DNA from 2 places in the Mesorhizobium sp. M0854 genome. Region 1 is predicted to be linked to the other one. Evidence: predicted binding sites of a transcription regulator. Region 1 holds the regulator's gene; the other holds the start of a gene.

Region 1 (5,410 bases):
CCACGGTCTGCGGTTTCATCAGCGATGGCGTGCCGCCGCCAAGAAAGATACTGGTCACCTCGCGCGGCCCGGTGCGGCCGCGCATCGTCGCCAGCTCGGTCTCGAAGGCGCGGGCAAAACGCTCCTGGTCGACCGGCTGGTGGCGGACATGGCTGTTGAAGTCGCAATACGGGCATTTGGCCGCGCAGAACGGCCAGTGGACGTAGACGCCGAAACCAGGCCTGCGGTCGAGCAGCATGGTCATACGGCGGCCAATCGGGCTTGCGCGAATTTCTGGAAGGCGCGGGCACGGTGCGACAATGCGGTTGGCTGGCCGGGCTTCCAGCCATGCTTGTCCTTCGCGCTCATCTCGCCGAAGGTCTTCTCGAACCCATCGGGCAAGAACACCGGATCGTAGCCGAAGCCGAGCTCGCCGCGCGGCGGCCATACCAGCGTGCCCTCGACCTCACCGCGAAAATATTCCGCCTGGCCATCGGGGAAGGCCAGGCAGATGACCGCGACAAAGCGGCCCTTGCGCTGGGCAGGCGTGATCGCGCCAACTTCTTGCAAGGCCACTTCCGTGCGCTGCATGGCCATGCCGAAGTCGCGGGAGCCGTCCGGCGTCTCAGCCCAGTTGGCGGTGTAGACGCCCGGTGCGCCGTCGAGCGCATCGACACACAGGCCGGAATCGTCCGACAGCGCCGGCAATCCAGTGGCCTTGGCGGCGGCCAAGGCTTTTATGAGGGCGTTCTCCTCGAAAGTGGTGCCGGTCTCGTCCGGTTCCGGCAGGCCGTATTCCTTTGCGGACTTCGCTTCAATGCCGAATGGCGCCATCAGATCGGCGAATTCTCGCAATTTGCCGGCGTTGTGGCTTGCGACGATGATCTTATGCCCATCAAGCGAATGAATAGTTGGCGAATGCATCAGATGCCCCAAATTCGTGGCTCGGCGAATTCGATCGAATTGCCGGAGGGATCGCGAATATAGATCGAGCGGCCGCCTTGCGGCCACTCGAACTCGCTTTCGATGGCGATTTTCTTCGCCTCAAGATGCGCTTTCCAGCGTGGGATTTCATCCGCGCTTGCGGCGAAGCAAAGATGGCCCTGGCCGACCGCGCCATGCGGCGGCACGGGCAGCTTGGCGTCGGCCCGCGGCGGCACTTTGGTGGCCTCGGCATTGAAGATAAGCAGCACGCCGTCGCCGCAGCGGAAGAAGAGATGCCTGCCATCGACCTTACCGAGCAGATCGAGCCCGAGCACGCCCGAATAGAACCGTTCCGCGGCAGCAAGGTCGGTCACGTAGAGTGCTGATTCCAGGATTGCGGAAGGAGTCACAGGATCGCCAATCTCATCAATATTGGACCGCAGCTAAGCCACCGCCATTTGCTGCAAGCTGACCAGGCGCTGAATGCCTTTCTTGGCGAGCCCCATCAGCGCCGCGAACTGCTCTTCCGAGAACGGCTCGCCCTCGGCCGTGCCTTGGATCTCGACGATGCCGCCCTTGCCGGTCATGACGAAATTGGCGTCGGTGCCGGCCGAGGAATCCTCGATGTAGTCGAGGTCGATGACCGGCTGGCCATCATGGATTCCGCAGGAGATTGCCGCAACGTGATCCTTCAGCACCTTGCTCAGGCTCGCCATCTGGCGGGCTTCCATCCAGCGCAGGCAGTCGTAGAGCGCCACCCAGCCGCCGGTGATCGAAGCGGTGCGCGTGCCGCCGTCGGCCTGGATCACGTCGCAGTCGACGGTGATCTGCTGCTCGCCGAGCGCCTGCAGATTGACCACGGCGCGCAGGGAGCGGCCGATCAGCCGCTGGATTTCCAGCGTGCGGCCGCCTTGTTTGCCGGACGAAGCCTCGCGGCGCATGCGCTCGCCGGTCGAACGCGGCAGCATGCCGTATTCCGCCGTCACCCAGCCCTTGCCGGAGTTGCGCATCCAGCCCGGCACCTTTTCCTCCAGGCTGGCCGTACACAGCACATGCGTGTCGCCGAACTTCACCAGGCACGAGCCTTCCGCATGCTTGGAGACGCCGCGCTCGAAGGAGATGGGGCGCATTTCGTCGAATTGGCGTTTGGAAGGGCGCATTCAGGCTTCTTTCTTTCTTCGGAATCTTGGCCGGGGAATCTTGGCCGGCTTGTAGCCGCACGGGGCGTGACGCGCAAAGGAAAATGGACCGGTTGCGCCGACACCGCGGAAGTCTATATCTTCGGGGCGGAGGTTTTGGCTCGAAATGACAAAGGCAGTCGATCCCGGTTTGCAGTCGCACGTGCTCCCGTCGCACGCGCTGCAATCGCCCGCGCTTCAATCGCTCGACATGCGTTCGCGCGACATCTTCCGGCGCATCGTCGATTCCTATTTGAGGGATGGCGAGCCGGTCGGTTCGCGCAGCCTGTCGCGCATCCTGCCGTCGTCGCTGTCGCCGGCCACCATCCGCAACGTGATGAGCGACCTTGAGCATCTCGGCCTGATCTATGCGCCGCACATTTCGGCTGGCCGGCTGCCGACCCAGGCAGGCCTGCGCTTCTTCGTCGATGCTTTCATGGAACTTGGTGACCTCTCCGACGAGGAGCGCCGCACCATCGAGGCCCAGGTGCGCGCCTCCGGCTCGGGCGCAACTCTGGAGCATATGCTGACCGAGGCCAGCCAGATGCTGTCCGGCATGTCGCGCGGCGCCGGCCTCGTGCTCGCCGCCAAGAATGAGGCGGCGCTTAAGCACATCGAATTCATCCAGCTCGAGCCGACCAAGGCGCTGGCCGTGCTGGTCTCGCAGAACGGCGACGTCGAAAATCGCGTCATCGATCTGCCCGCCGGCATCACCATCTCGCAATTGCACGAAGCCTCTAACTTCCTCAACGCCCATATCCGCGGTCGCACCCTGGCCGAGGCGCGGGTCGAGATCGCCCGCATCAAGGAAGAGACCAGGGCGGCCCTCGACACGCTGTCGCAGGATCTGGTCGAGAAGGGCCTGGCGGTCTGGGCAGGCGCTGAAAGCGGCGTGCCTGGGCGGCTTATCGTGCGCGGTCGCGCCAATCTCCTGGAAAACGTCACTGCCCAGGCCGACATAGAATTGCTGCGGCATCTGTTTGAGGATCTGGAGACGCAGGATGGGCTGATCCAGCTTCTCGACCTCGCCGAGGCAGGCCCAGGCGTGCGCATATTCATCGGTTCGGAAAACAAGCTGTTTTCGCTGTCTGGCTCCTCGCTGGTGGTGGCACCCTATCGCGACAAGGACGCGCGTGTCGTCGGTGCGCTCGGCGTCATCGGGCCGACGCGGCTGAATTATGCGCGCATAGTACCGATGGTCGACTATACGGCGCAGCTGATTTCGCGCATGCTGAGCTAGGAGCCGCCGCGGGCCTGCCGCAAGGAGGAGAAAAGAATGGCGCTGGAATCGTTCAAGGCCCAGATCAGTCTGCTGCTCGAAGAAATGATCAACCAGCCAGAGGATCAGCACGAGGTACAAGAGCAGTTGCGCGAGAAGCTGCAAGAGATGCGGGCGATGGGTTTACCGCTGCCGGCCGATCTGGTCGCGCTGGAAAAGCGCCTCGACGACGACTTTTACGCCTCTGGCAACTGAACGGGTTCGGCTTCAAATCCTCGTGTGCTGGGCGGCCGCTTGGAACGATCAATGCCTGATGCCGTTTGCCTCTGTTCGAGGCGAATCCCGGAGGACGTTGATGATCCGACCTGGCGGCTTTGCGGCCTTGGCCGCTGCCCTCCTTGTTGCGACACCGGCAGCCGCCCAGCAGGCGGACCAGAATGTGCTCAACGGCGAAGCCGCGTTTGGCGATTGGCACGCCGACAGGCCTGGCGTCCGACGCCTGATTGGGCCGCGAGACATGCCGGCAGCCGACCCCGCCCAATCCGCTTCGAACGGCGCCGGCGTGGCGGAACGGCCCGAAAGCGCCAAGCCAGAATTGCCGTCGGGCTTTTCGGCTGAAATGATCGCATCCGGCATCGTCAATCCACGTGTCGTGCGCGTCGCTCCGAATGGCGACCTGTTTGTTGCCAACAGCCATGCCGACCAAATACGCGTCTATCGTCTCGCCGAGGGCAGCGCCAGGCCCATCGAGAAAGCGATCTTCGCCAAGGGGCTCAATTATCCCTACGGCATCGCCTTCTATCCGCCAGGAGACAAACCGCAATGGGTTTATGTCGCGAACAGCGACAGCATCGTCCGCTTCCCCTATCGCGATGGCGACCTGAAGACATCCGGTAAACCAGAAACCATTGTCGCCCAAATCCCGTCGGGTGGTCACACGACCCGCGACATCGCCTTCTCGCAGGACGGCAAAACGCTTTATTTGTCGGTTGGCTCCGCCTCGAATGTAGCCGAGGATATAGGCAAGGAGCCGGATAGCGGCCTCGACGCCTGGGCCAAATCAAAGCCGCTCGGGGCGGCCTGGGGCTCCGAGGACGGCCGTGCCGATGTGCTCGCCTTTGACCCGGATGGGAAAAATCCCCGAACTGTCGCCACTGGCCTGCGCAACTGTACGGGCATGACCGTGCAGCCCGCCACCGGCGCATTGTGGTGCGTCGTCAATGAGCGCGACGAACTCGGCGACAATGTGCCGTTCGAATTTGCAACGGCGGTCAAGGACGGCGGATTCTATGGTTGGCCTTGGTACTACATCGGCAATAACGAGGATCCGCGCCATCAGGGCGAGCGGCCAGACCTCGCCGGCAAGGCCACTGTCCCCGATGTATTGATGCAGGCGCATTCGGCGCCGATGAATATAGCCTTCTACGACGGCAAGAACTTCCCGGCGGATTATCAGGGTGACGCCTTCGTCGCCATGCATGGTTCGTGGAACCGTGGCGCCAGGACCGGTTACAAGGTGGTGAGGCTCAAATTCAGGGATGGCAAGCCGACAGGCGAATATGAGGACTTCATGACCGGCTTCGTCATCTCGAACGACGCCGTCTGGGGCCGCCCGGTCGGTGTCGCGATGGCCAAGGATGGCTCCCTGATCGTCACAGAGGACGGTAACGGCACCATCTGGCGCGTTACCTACGAAGACGGCCGCTCCTGAACGGCGGTGTCGCCTGCTGCGCTGGCGCAATCGAATCCGGCCCGAGGGAATTCACCCAACTTCAACATTGTGCGACAAGCGCCAATCATGACACTCACCGGGTTCCTCGCCTATAGTGCTGCCCTCGGCATCGCCGCGGCCATCCCCGGCCCAGGCGTCACCGCGCTTGTTGCGCGTGCTCTGGGTTCCGGCTTCCACTCGTCGCTGGCCATGTCGTTCGGGCTGATGCTCGGCGACCTGACCTATCTCACTGCCGTGGTGCTCGGCCTGGCTTTCGTCGCACAGACTTTCGGCATGGTCTTCCTGGCCATCAAATGGCTGGGCGTCGCCTACCTCGCCTTTCTTGGCTGGCGTTTCTGGACGAGCGGCATCACGCCCGAAACGGTGGAGGCGAAGAAA
Region 2 (5,410 bases), on a different contig from region 1:
GGCTTCGGCGTCGGCTGCGCCTCGTCGCGCATCACCAGGCACTTGGTCCCGCAGGTTTCTTCAAGACGATAACTGCGCATTTGCCTCTCGCATATGTAGACTGATCTACATATTATATAGACCGATTGTCATATTCGAGGCAAGGCCTATAATGCTCACTCCTGACAGAGGTTGACATGGCGAACGACACCCGTACCCGCATACTCGAGACCACGGGGCGCCTGCTTCGGCAGCGCGGCTATCACGGCACTTCGCTCAACGACATATTGAGCGCCTCAGGCGCGCCGAGAGGCTCGCTCTATTTTCATTTTCCGGGCGGCAAGGACCAGCTGGTCATCGAGGTGACGCGCGACAGCGTCGAGGACGTCTCGAAAAGGCTGGGCGAGGCCCTTGCGGCCGAAAAGGACCCGGCGGTGGCCGTCCACCACATCTACCAGTCGGTCGCGCGCATGCTGGAAGACAATCGGTTCACGCTCGGTTGCCCGATCGCGCCCGTGGTCTTGGACTCGCCGATCGACATGCCGGAACTGGCCGAATTGTGCCGGTCCGCCTTCGAGCAATGGATAGGCTTGCTCAGGGCGGCCTTCGTCAGGGCAGGGGTGCCCGAGCGACGCGCGCACGCGCTGGCGCTGCTGGTCGAATCATCGCTGGAAGGGCTGATGGTGATCGCACGCGCCACCCACGACCGCGCCCCGGTGCTGGCGGTAGCCGATGAGGTCGCGGCGCTGATTGAGGGCGCTTTGCCGGCCAAGAGTGCCACTGCCGCGGTGCATTGATATCGCCGCTTGAGCCGGGGCAGCCCGCTATGAAGCAAACAAAAAGGGCGGCATCGCTGCCGCCCTTTCCGAAAGCTTGCGAGATTGGCTGGATTAGAAATCCATGCCACCCATGCCGCCCATGCCGCCGCCGCCCATGCCGCCAGGCATGCCGCCGCCAGCCGACTCCTTCTTCGGAGCCTCCGCGATCATGGCTTCGGTGGTGACCAGCAGGCCGGCGACCGAGGCCGCGTCCTGCAGAGCCGTGCGCACAACCTTGACCGGATCGACGATACCCATGGCGATCATGTCGCCATATTCGCCGGTCTGGGCGTTGTAGCCGAAGGTTGCCCCCTTGTTCTCAAGGATCTTGCCGGCAACGATCGATGCTTCCGCACCGGCGTTGGCCGCGATCTGGCGGGCCGGAGCCTGCAGCGCGCGGCGCACGATGTTGATGCCGGCGGCCTGGTCGGAGTTGGCGCCGGTTGCCTTGATGCTCAGCGAAGCGCGCAGCAGTGCGACGCCGCCGCCGGGAACGATGCCTTCTTCGACGGCCGCGCGGGTCGCGTTGAGGGCGTCATCGACGCGGTCCTTCTTTTCCTTGACTTCCACTTCGGTCGCACCGCCGACGCGGATGACGGCAACGCCGCCCGCCAGCTTGGCGAGACGTTCCTGCAGCTTCTCCTTGTCGTAGTCCGAGGTGGTCTCCTCGATCTGCTGCTTGATCTGGGCGACGCGGCCCTGGATTTCGGCCTTCTTGCCGGCGCCGTCGACGATGGTGGTGTTCTCCTTGGAGATCGACACCTTCTTGGCGCGGCCGAGCATGTTCAGGCCGACATTCTCGAGCTTGATGCCGAGGTCTTCGGAAATGACCTGGCCACCGGTGAGGATGGCGATGTCTTCCAGCATGGCCTTGCGGCGATCACCAAAGCCCGGCGCCTTGACGGCGGCGATTTTCAGGCCACCGCGCAGCTTGTTGACGACCAGCGTGGCCAGGGCCTCGCCTTCGACATCTTCCGAGATGATGACCAGCGGCTTCGAGGTCTGCACGACGGCCTCGAGGATCGGCAGCATGGCCTGCAGATTGGAGAGCTTCTTCTCGTGGAGAAGAATGTAGGCGTCTTCCAGATCCGCAACCATCTTCTCGGCGTTGGTGACGAAGTAGGGCGAGAGATAGCCGCGGTCGAACTGCATGCCTTCAACGACTTCAAGCTCGGTCTCGGCGGTCTTTGCTTCCTCGACGGTGATGACGCCCTCATTGCCGACCTTCTGCATCGCTTCCGCGATCATCGAGCCGACCGACACGTCGCCATTGCCGGCGATGGTGCCGACCTGGGCAACCTCTTCCGAGGTCTTGATCTTCTTGGCGTTCTTGATCAGCGTCGCGACGACGTCGGCGACGGCGAGGTCGATGCCGCGCTTGAGGTCCATCGGGTTCATGCCGGCGGCAACCGACTTGTGGCCTTCCTGGACGATCGACTGTGCCAGAACGGTCGCGGTGGTGGTGCCGTCGCCGGCGATGTCGTTGGTCTTCGAAGCAACTTCGCGGACCATCTGCGCGCCCATGTTTTCGAACTTGTCCTCAAGCTCGATTTCCTTGGCGACGGTGACGCCGTCCTTGGTGATGCGCGGTGCGCCGAACGACTTGTCGATGACGACGTTGCGGCCCTTGGGGCCGAGCGTGACCTTCACCGCGTCGGCGAGGATGTTGACGCCGCGCAGCATGCGCTCACGAGCGTCGCGGGAGAATTTTACGTCTTTGGCAGCCATTTTTAGCTCCTGGCAGGGGCTTGGATTGAGCCCGAAGATTTAAATGAGGGTGAGGCCGATATTCAGCCGATGATGCCCATGATGTCGGATTCCTTCATGATCAGAAGGTCTTCGCCATTGAGCTTGACTTCGGTGCCCGACCACTTGCCGAACAGGATGCGGTCGCCGGCCTTGACGTCCAGCGGGACGAGCTTGCCGGCTTCGTCGCGGGCGCCGGAACCGACGGCGATGATCTCGCCTTCCTGCGGCTTTTCCTTAGCCGTATCGGGGATGATGATCCCGCCCGCGGTCTTGGATTCGGATTCGACCCGACGAACGACCACGCGGTCATGAAGCGGGCGGAACTTCGACTTTGCCATTTTTTATTCCTCGATGAGAATGGTGAGAACAGTTCCTCCGTCCGGCGGCGCCGGACATGTGGTTAGCACTCATCTTGGGGGAGTGCTAACGTGGCGCTGAAATAGGCTGGCAACTCGCGCGAGTCAAGGCGCCCGCTGGGCATAATCAGGACAATTGCTTCAAACGGATACTTGACCAAGTCAACTAAATCGCTGATCTTGCCGGGAGGAGGATGCCATGACCATTCATCATCACCCAGGCAAGGAGCGGATCGACGCGGTGCGGGCCTTCAACCGCTTCTACACCCGCCAGATCGGGCTGCTCGACGAAGGGCTGCTGAAAAGCACCTTCTCGCTGACCGAGGCGCGGGTGCTCTATGAGCTGGCGCATCGCGATGGCCTGACCGCCACCGACCTTGCGCGCGATCTCGGCCTCGATGCCGGTTATCTCAGCCGGCTGCTGAAGAAGTTCGAGGAGCGTGACCTGGTCGAGCGCGCCACGATCGAGGCGGATGCACGGCGCTCGTCGATCGCGCTGACCAAGGCCGGGCGGCAGGCCTTCGCGCCGCTGAACCAGGGTTCGCACGACCAGGTCGCGGCTTTGCTCGAACGGCTTTCGGTTGCCGAACAGGACAGGCTGGTCAAGGCCATGCAGACGGTGCAGCGTTTGCTGGGCGGAAGCGCCGAGCCCAAAATTCCCTATATGCTGCGGCCTCTGCAAGTCGGCGACATCGGCTGGATCATTCATCGCCAGGGCCTGCTCTACGCGCAGGAATATGGCTGGGACGAAACCTATGAAGCGCTGGTCGCCGAAATCCTCGGTGCCTTCGTCAAATTCTTCGATCCGAAATGGGAACGCAGCTGGATCGCCGAGCGGGAAGGGGAGGTCGTCGGCTCGGTCTTCGTCGTGCGCCAGTCGGACGCGGTGGCGAAGTTGCGCCTGCTCTATGTCGAGCCGTCGGCGCGCGGCCTCGGCATCGGCAAGCGGCTGGTCGAGGAATGTATCGGCTTCTGCCGCGCCACGGGTTACAGGACACTGACGCTGTGGACCAACGACGTACTCGCCGCCGCCCGCCACATCTATGAGGCTGCGGGCTTTAAATTGACCAACGAGGAGCGCCACCATTCCTTCGGCAAGGATCTGGTCGGCCAGAACTGGAATTTGGAGCTGTAGCAGCGCCGCAGAATTTCGAGCATCGGCCTGGGGCGGTCGCTCAGGTCGCAGGCTTAATGTTTTGGTTCAAGCGAAAGAAATTGGTGGGATCATACTTGTTCTTTAGTGCGGCCAACCTCGGATAATTCTCGCCGTAAGCCGCCAGAACCCGATCAGTGCCTTCTTCGCCGAGATTATTCGCATAGACGCCGCCGGTCGAGAACGGTCTCATTGCATCCCACAGGTCGCGCGCCCATCGGATGTGCGTTTCGTCGTCAGACGGGTAGTCCCAGATCGATATCGGGAAGCAATCGTAAAGCGCATCCCGATTGGCGTAGGGCGTTCCGTCCATCGGTACTCGCGAGATGGCGCCGCCAACCTGCTGCAGGACCAGAAGCGATTCGCTGGGTGCAGTCATGTAAGCCGCAAGCATGGTATCGATCGCCTGATCTGTGATTTCGCGCATGAACTGCGCCTTCCAGTAGTAGCGCCGCCCGCGCGGAAAGAGGCTGTCCCCGGCCGATTGGATTTGAAGATAGGGGACAGGAGCAATCCGGCGCTCAACTGGCGTGCCATACTCTCTCAGAGGTTGAATGATTTGCTGGCCTTCGTCGAGGGGGCCGATGTAGCACGCCGATATGCTGAAGAAGCGTTCGCCCGAGGGCGCCGTCACAAGTGCTGCATCCAGGCTCAGCTCATCCGGGGCGCCGCTCGAGAACCGCATCGCTTCGCGTCACAAGCGCCCGGCGTAATAAATTGCTAACCACGATCGCCCTGCACCGACTGCCATGCACACTCGCCGGCTTCTGGCACAATCCGGCTCCTTGAATTATAAGCACGCTTATTATATATGTCGCTCATGGTTTCCGACGGCATCGACAGATTGGGCTTTTTGATCCACGACGTGCAGCGCCTGATGCGCAAGCGCTTCGAAGCGCGCGCCAGTGGTTTCGGCCTTTCTTCGGCGCAGTGGCGGCTTCTGGTCCGCGTCGCCAAGGAGGCGGGTGTCGCGCAGGCGCGGCTTGCCGAGCTTCTCGAAATCGAGCCGATCAGCGTCTCGCGTCTTGTCGATCGCATGGAGGAGGGCGGCTGGATAGAGCGTCGTCCCGACGCAACCGACAGGCGAGTGCGCATGATTTTCCCGACCGCCAAGGCAAACGCGGCCTACACCCACGTCAAGAGCCTTGCCGGCGAGGTCTATGAGGAATCGCTCGTTGGCGTTTCGCCGGAAGATCGCCGCGTCCTGGTCAGGGCGCTGGAGACAATGGTGCAGAATCTTGCAGATGGTGAGGCGCCGCCCTCGGAAAAAGTGAAGAATACGGAAGGCGCAGCAGCATGAACGCGGTAGCCAAACTAGATGAGAATGCGGCCAAGCTGGAGCTGGAAGCTCCCGC

Evidence for each region. The regulator HrcA, encoded in region 1, represses chaperone genes, less so after heat shock. The targets are predictions, from matches to a motif close to GTTAGCACTCNCNNNNNGNGAGTGCTAAC.
Region 2: a site for HrcA is predicted at 2,946-2,974, ahead of groES (co-chaperone GroES). Genes of this name have one in related genera too.

The regions. Positions count from the first base shown of each region.
Region 1 covers NZ_JAMYOL010000004.1:56,196-61,605, reverse strand. Annotated here, with positions in the region: gene hemW (radical SAM family heme chaperone HemW) at 1-244, opposite strand, end outside; gene rdgB (RdgB/HAM1 family non-canonical purine NTP pyrophosphatase) at 241-888, opposite strand; gene NKH99_RS08755 (VOC family protein) at 903-1,313, opposite strand; gene rph (ribonuclease PH) at 1,347-2,063, opposite strand; gene hrcA (heat-inducible transcriptional repressor HrcA) at 2,209-3,321, shown strand; gene NKH99_RS08740 (hypothetical protein) at 3,358-3,555, shown strand; gene NKH99_RS08735 (PQQ-dependent sugar dehydrogenase) at 3,656-5,011, shown strand; gene NKH99_RS08730 (LysE family translocator) at 5,099-5,410, shown strand, end outside.
Region 2 covers NZ_JAMYOL010000003.1:314,571-319,980, forward strand. Annotated here, with positions in the region: gene NKH99_RS07310 (zinc-dependent alcohol dehydrogenase family protein) at 1-80, opposite strand, end outside; gene NKH99_RS07315 (TetR/AcrR family transcriptional regulator) at 177-776, shown strand; gene groL (chaperonin GroEL) at 870-2,525, opposite strand; gene groES (co-chaperone GroES) at 2,588-2,884, opposite strand; gene NKH99_RS07330 (bifunctional helix-turn-helix transcriptional regulator/GNAT family N-acetyltransferase) at 3,102-4,037, shown strand; gene NKH99_RS07335 (FAD-binding oxidoreductase) at 4,078-4,740, opposite strand; gene NKH99_RS07340 (MarR family winged helix-turn-helix transcriptional regulator) at 4,876-5,355, shown strand; gene NKH99_RS07345 (HlyD family secretion protein) at 5,352-5,410, shown strand, end outside.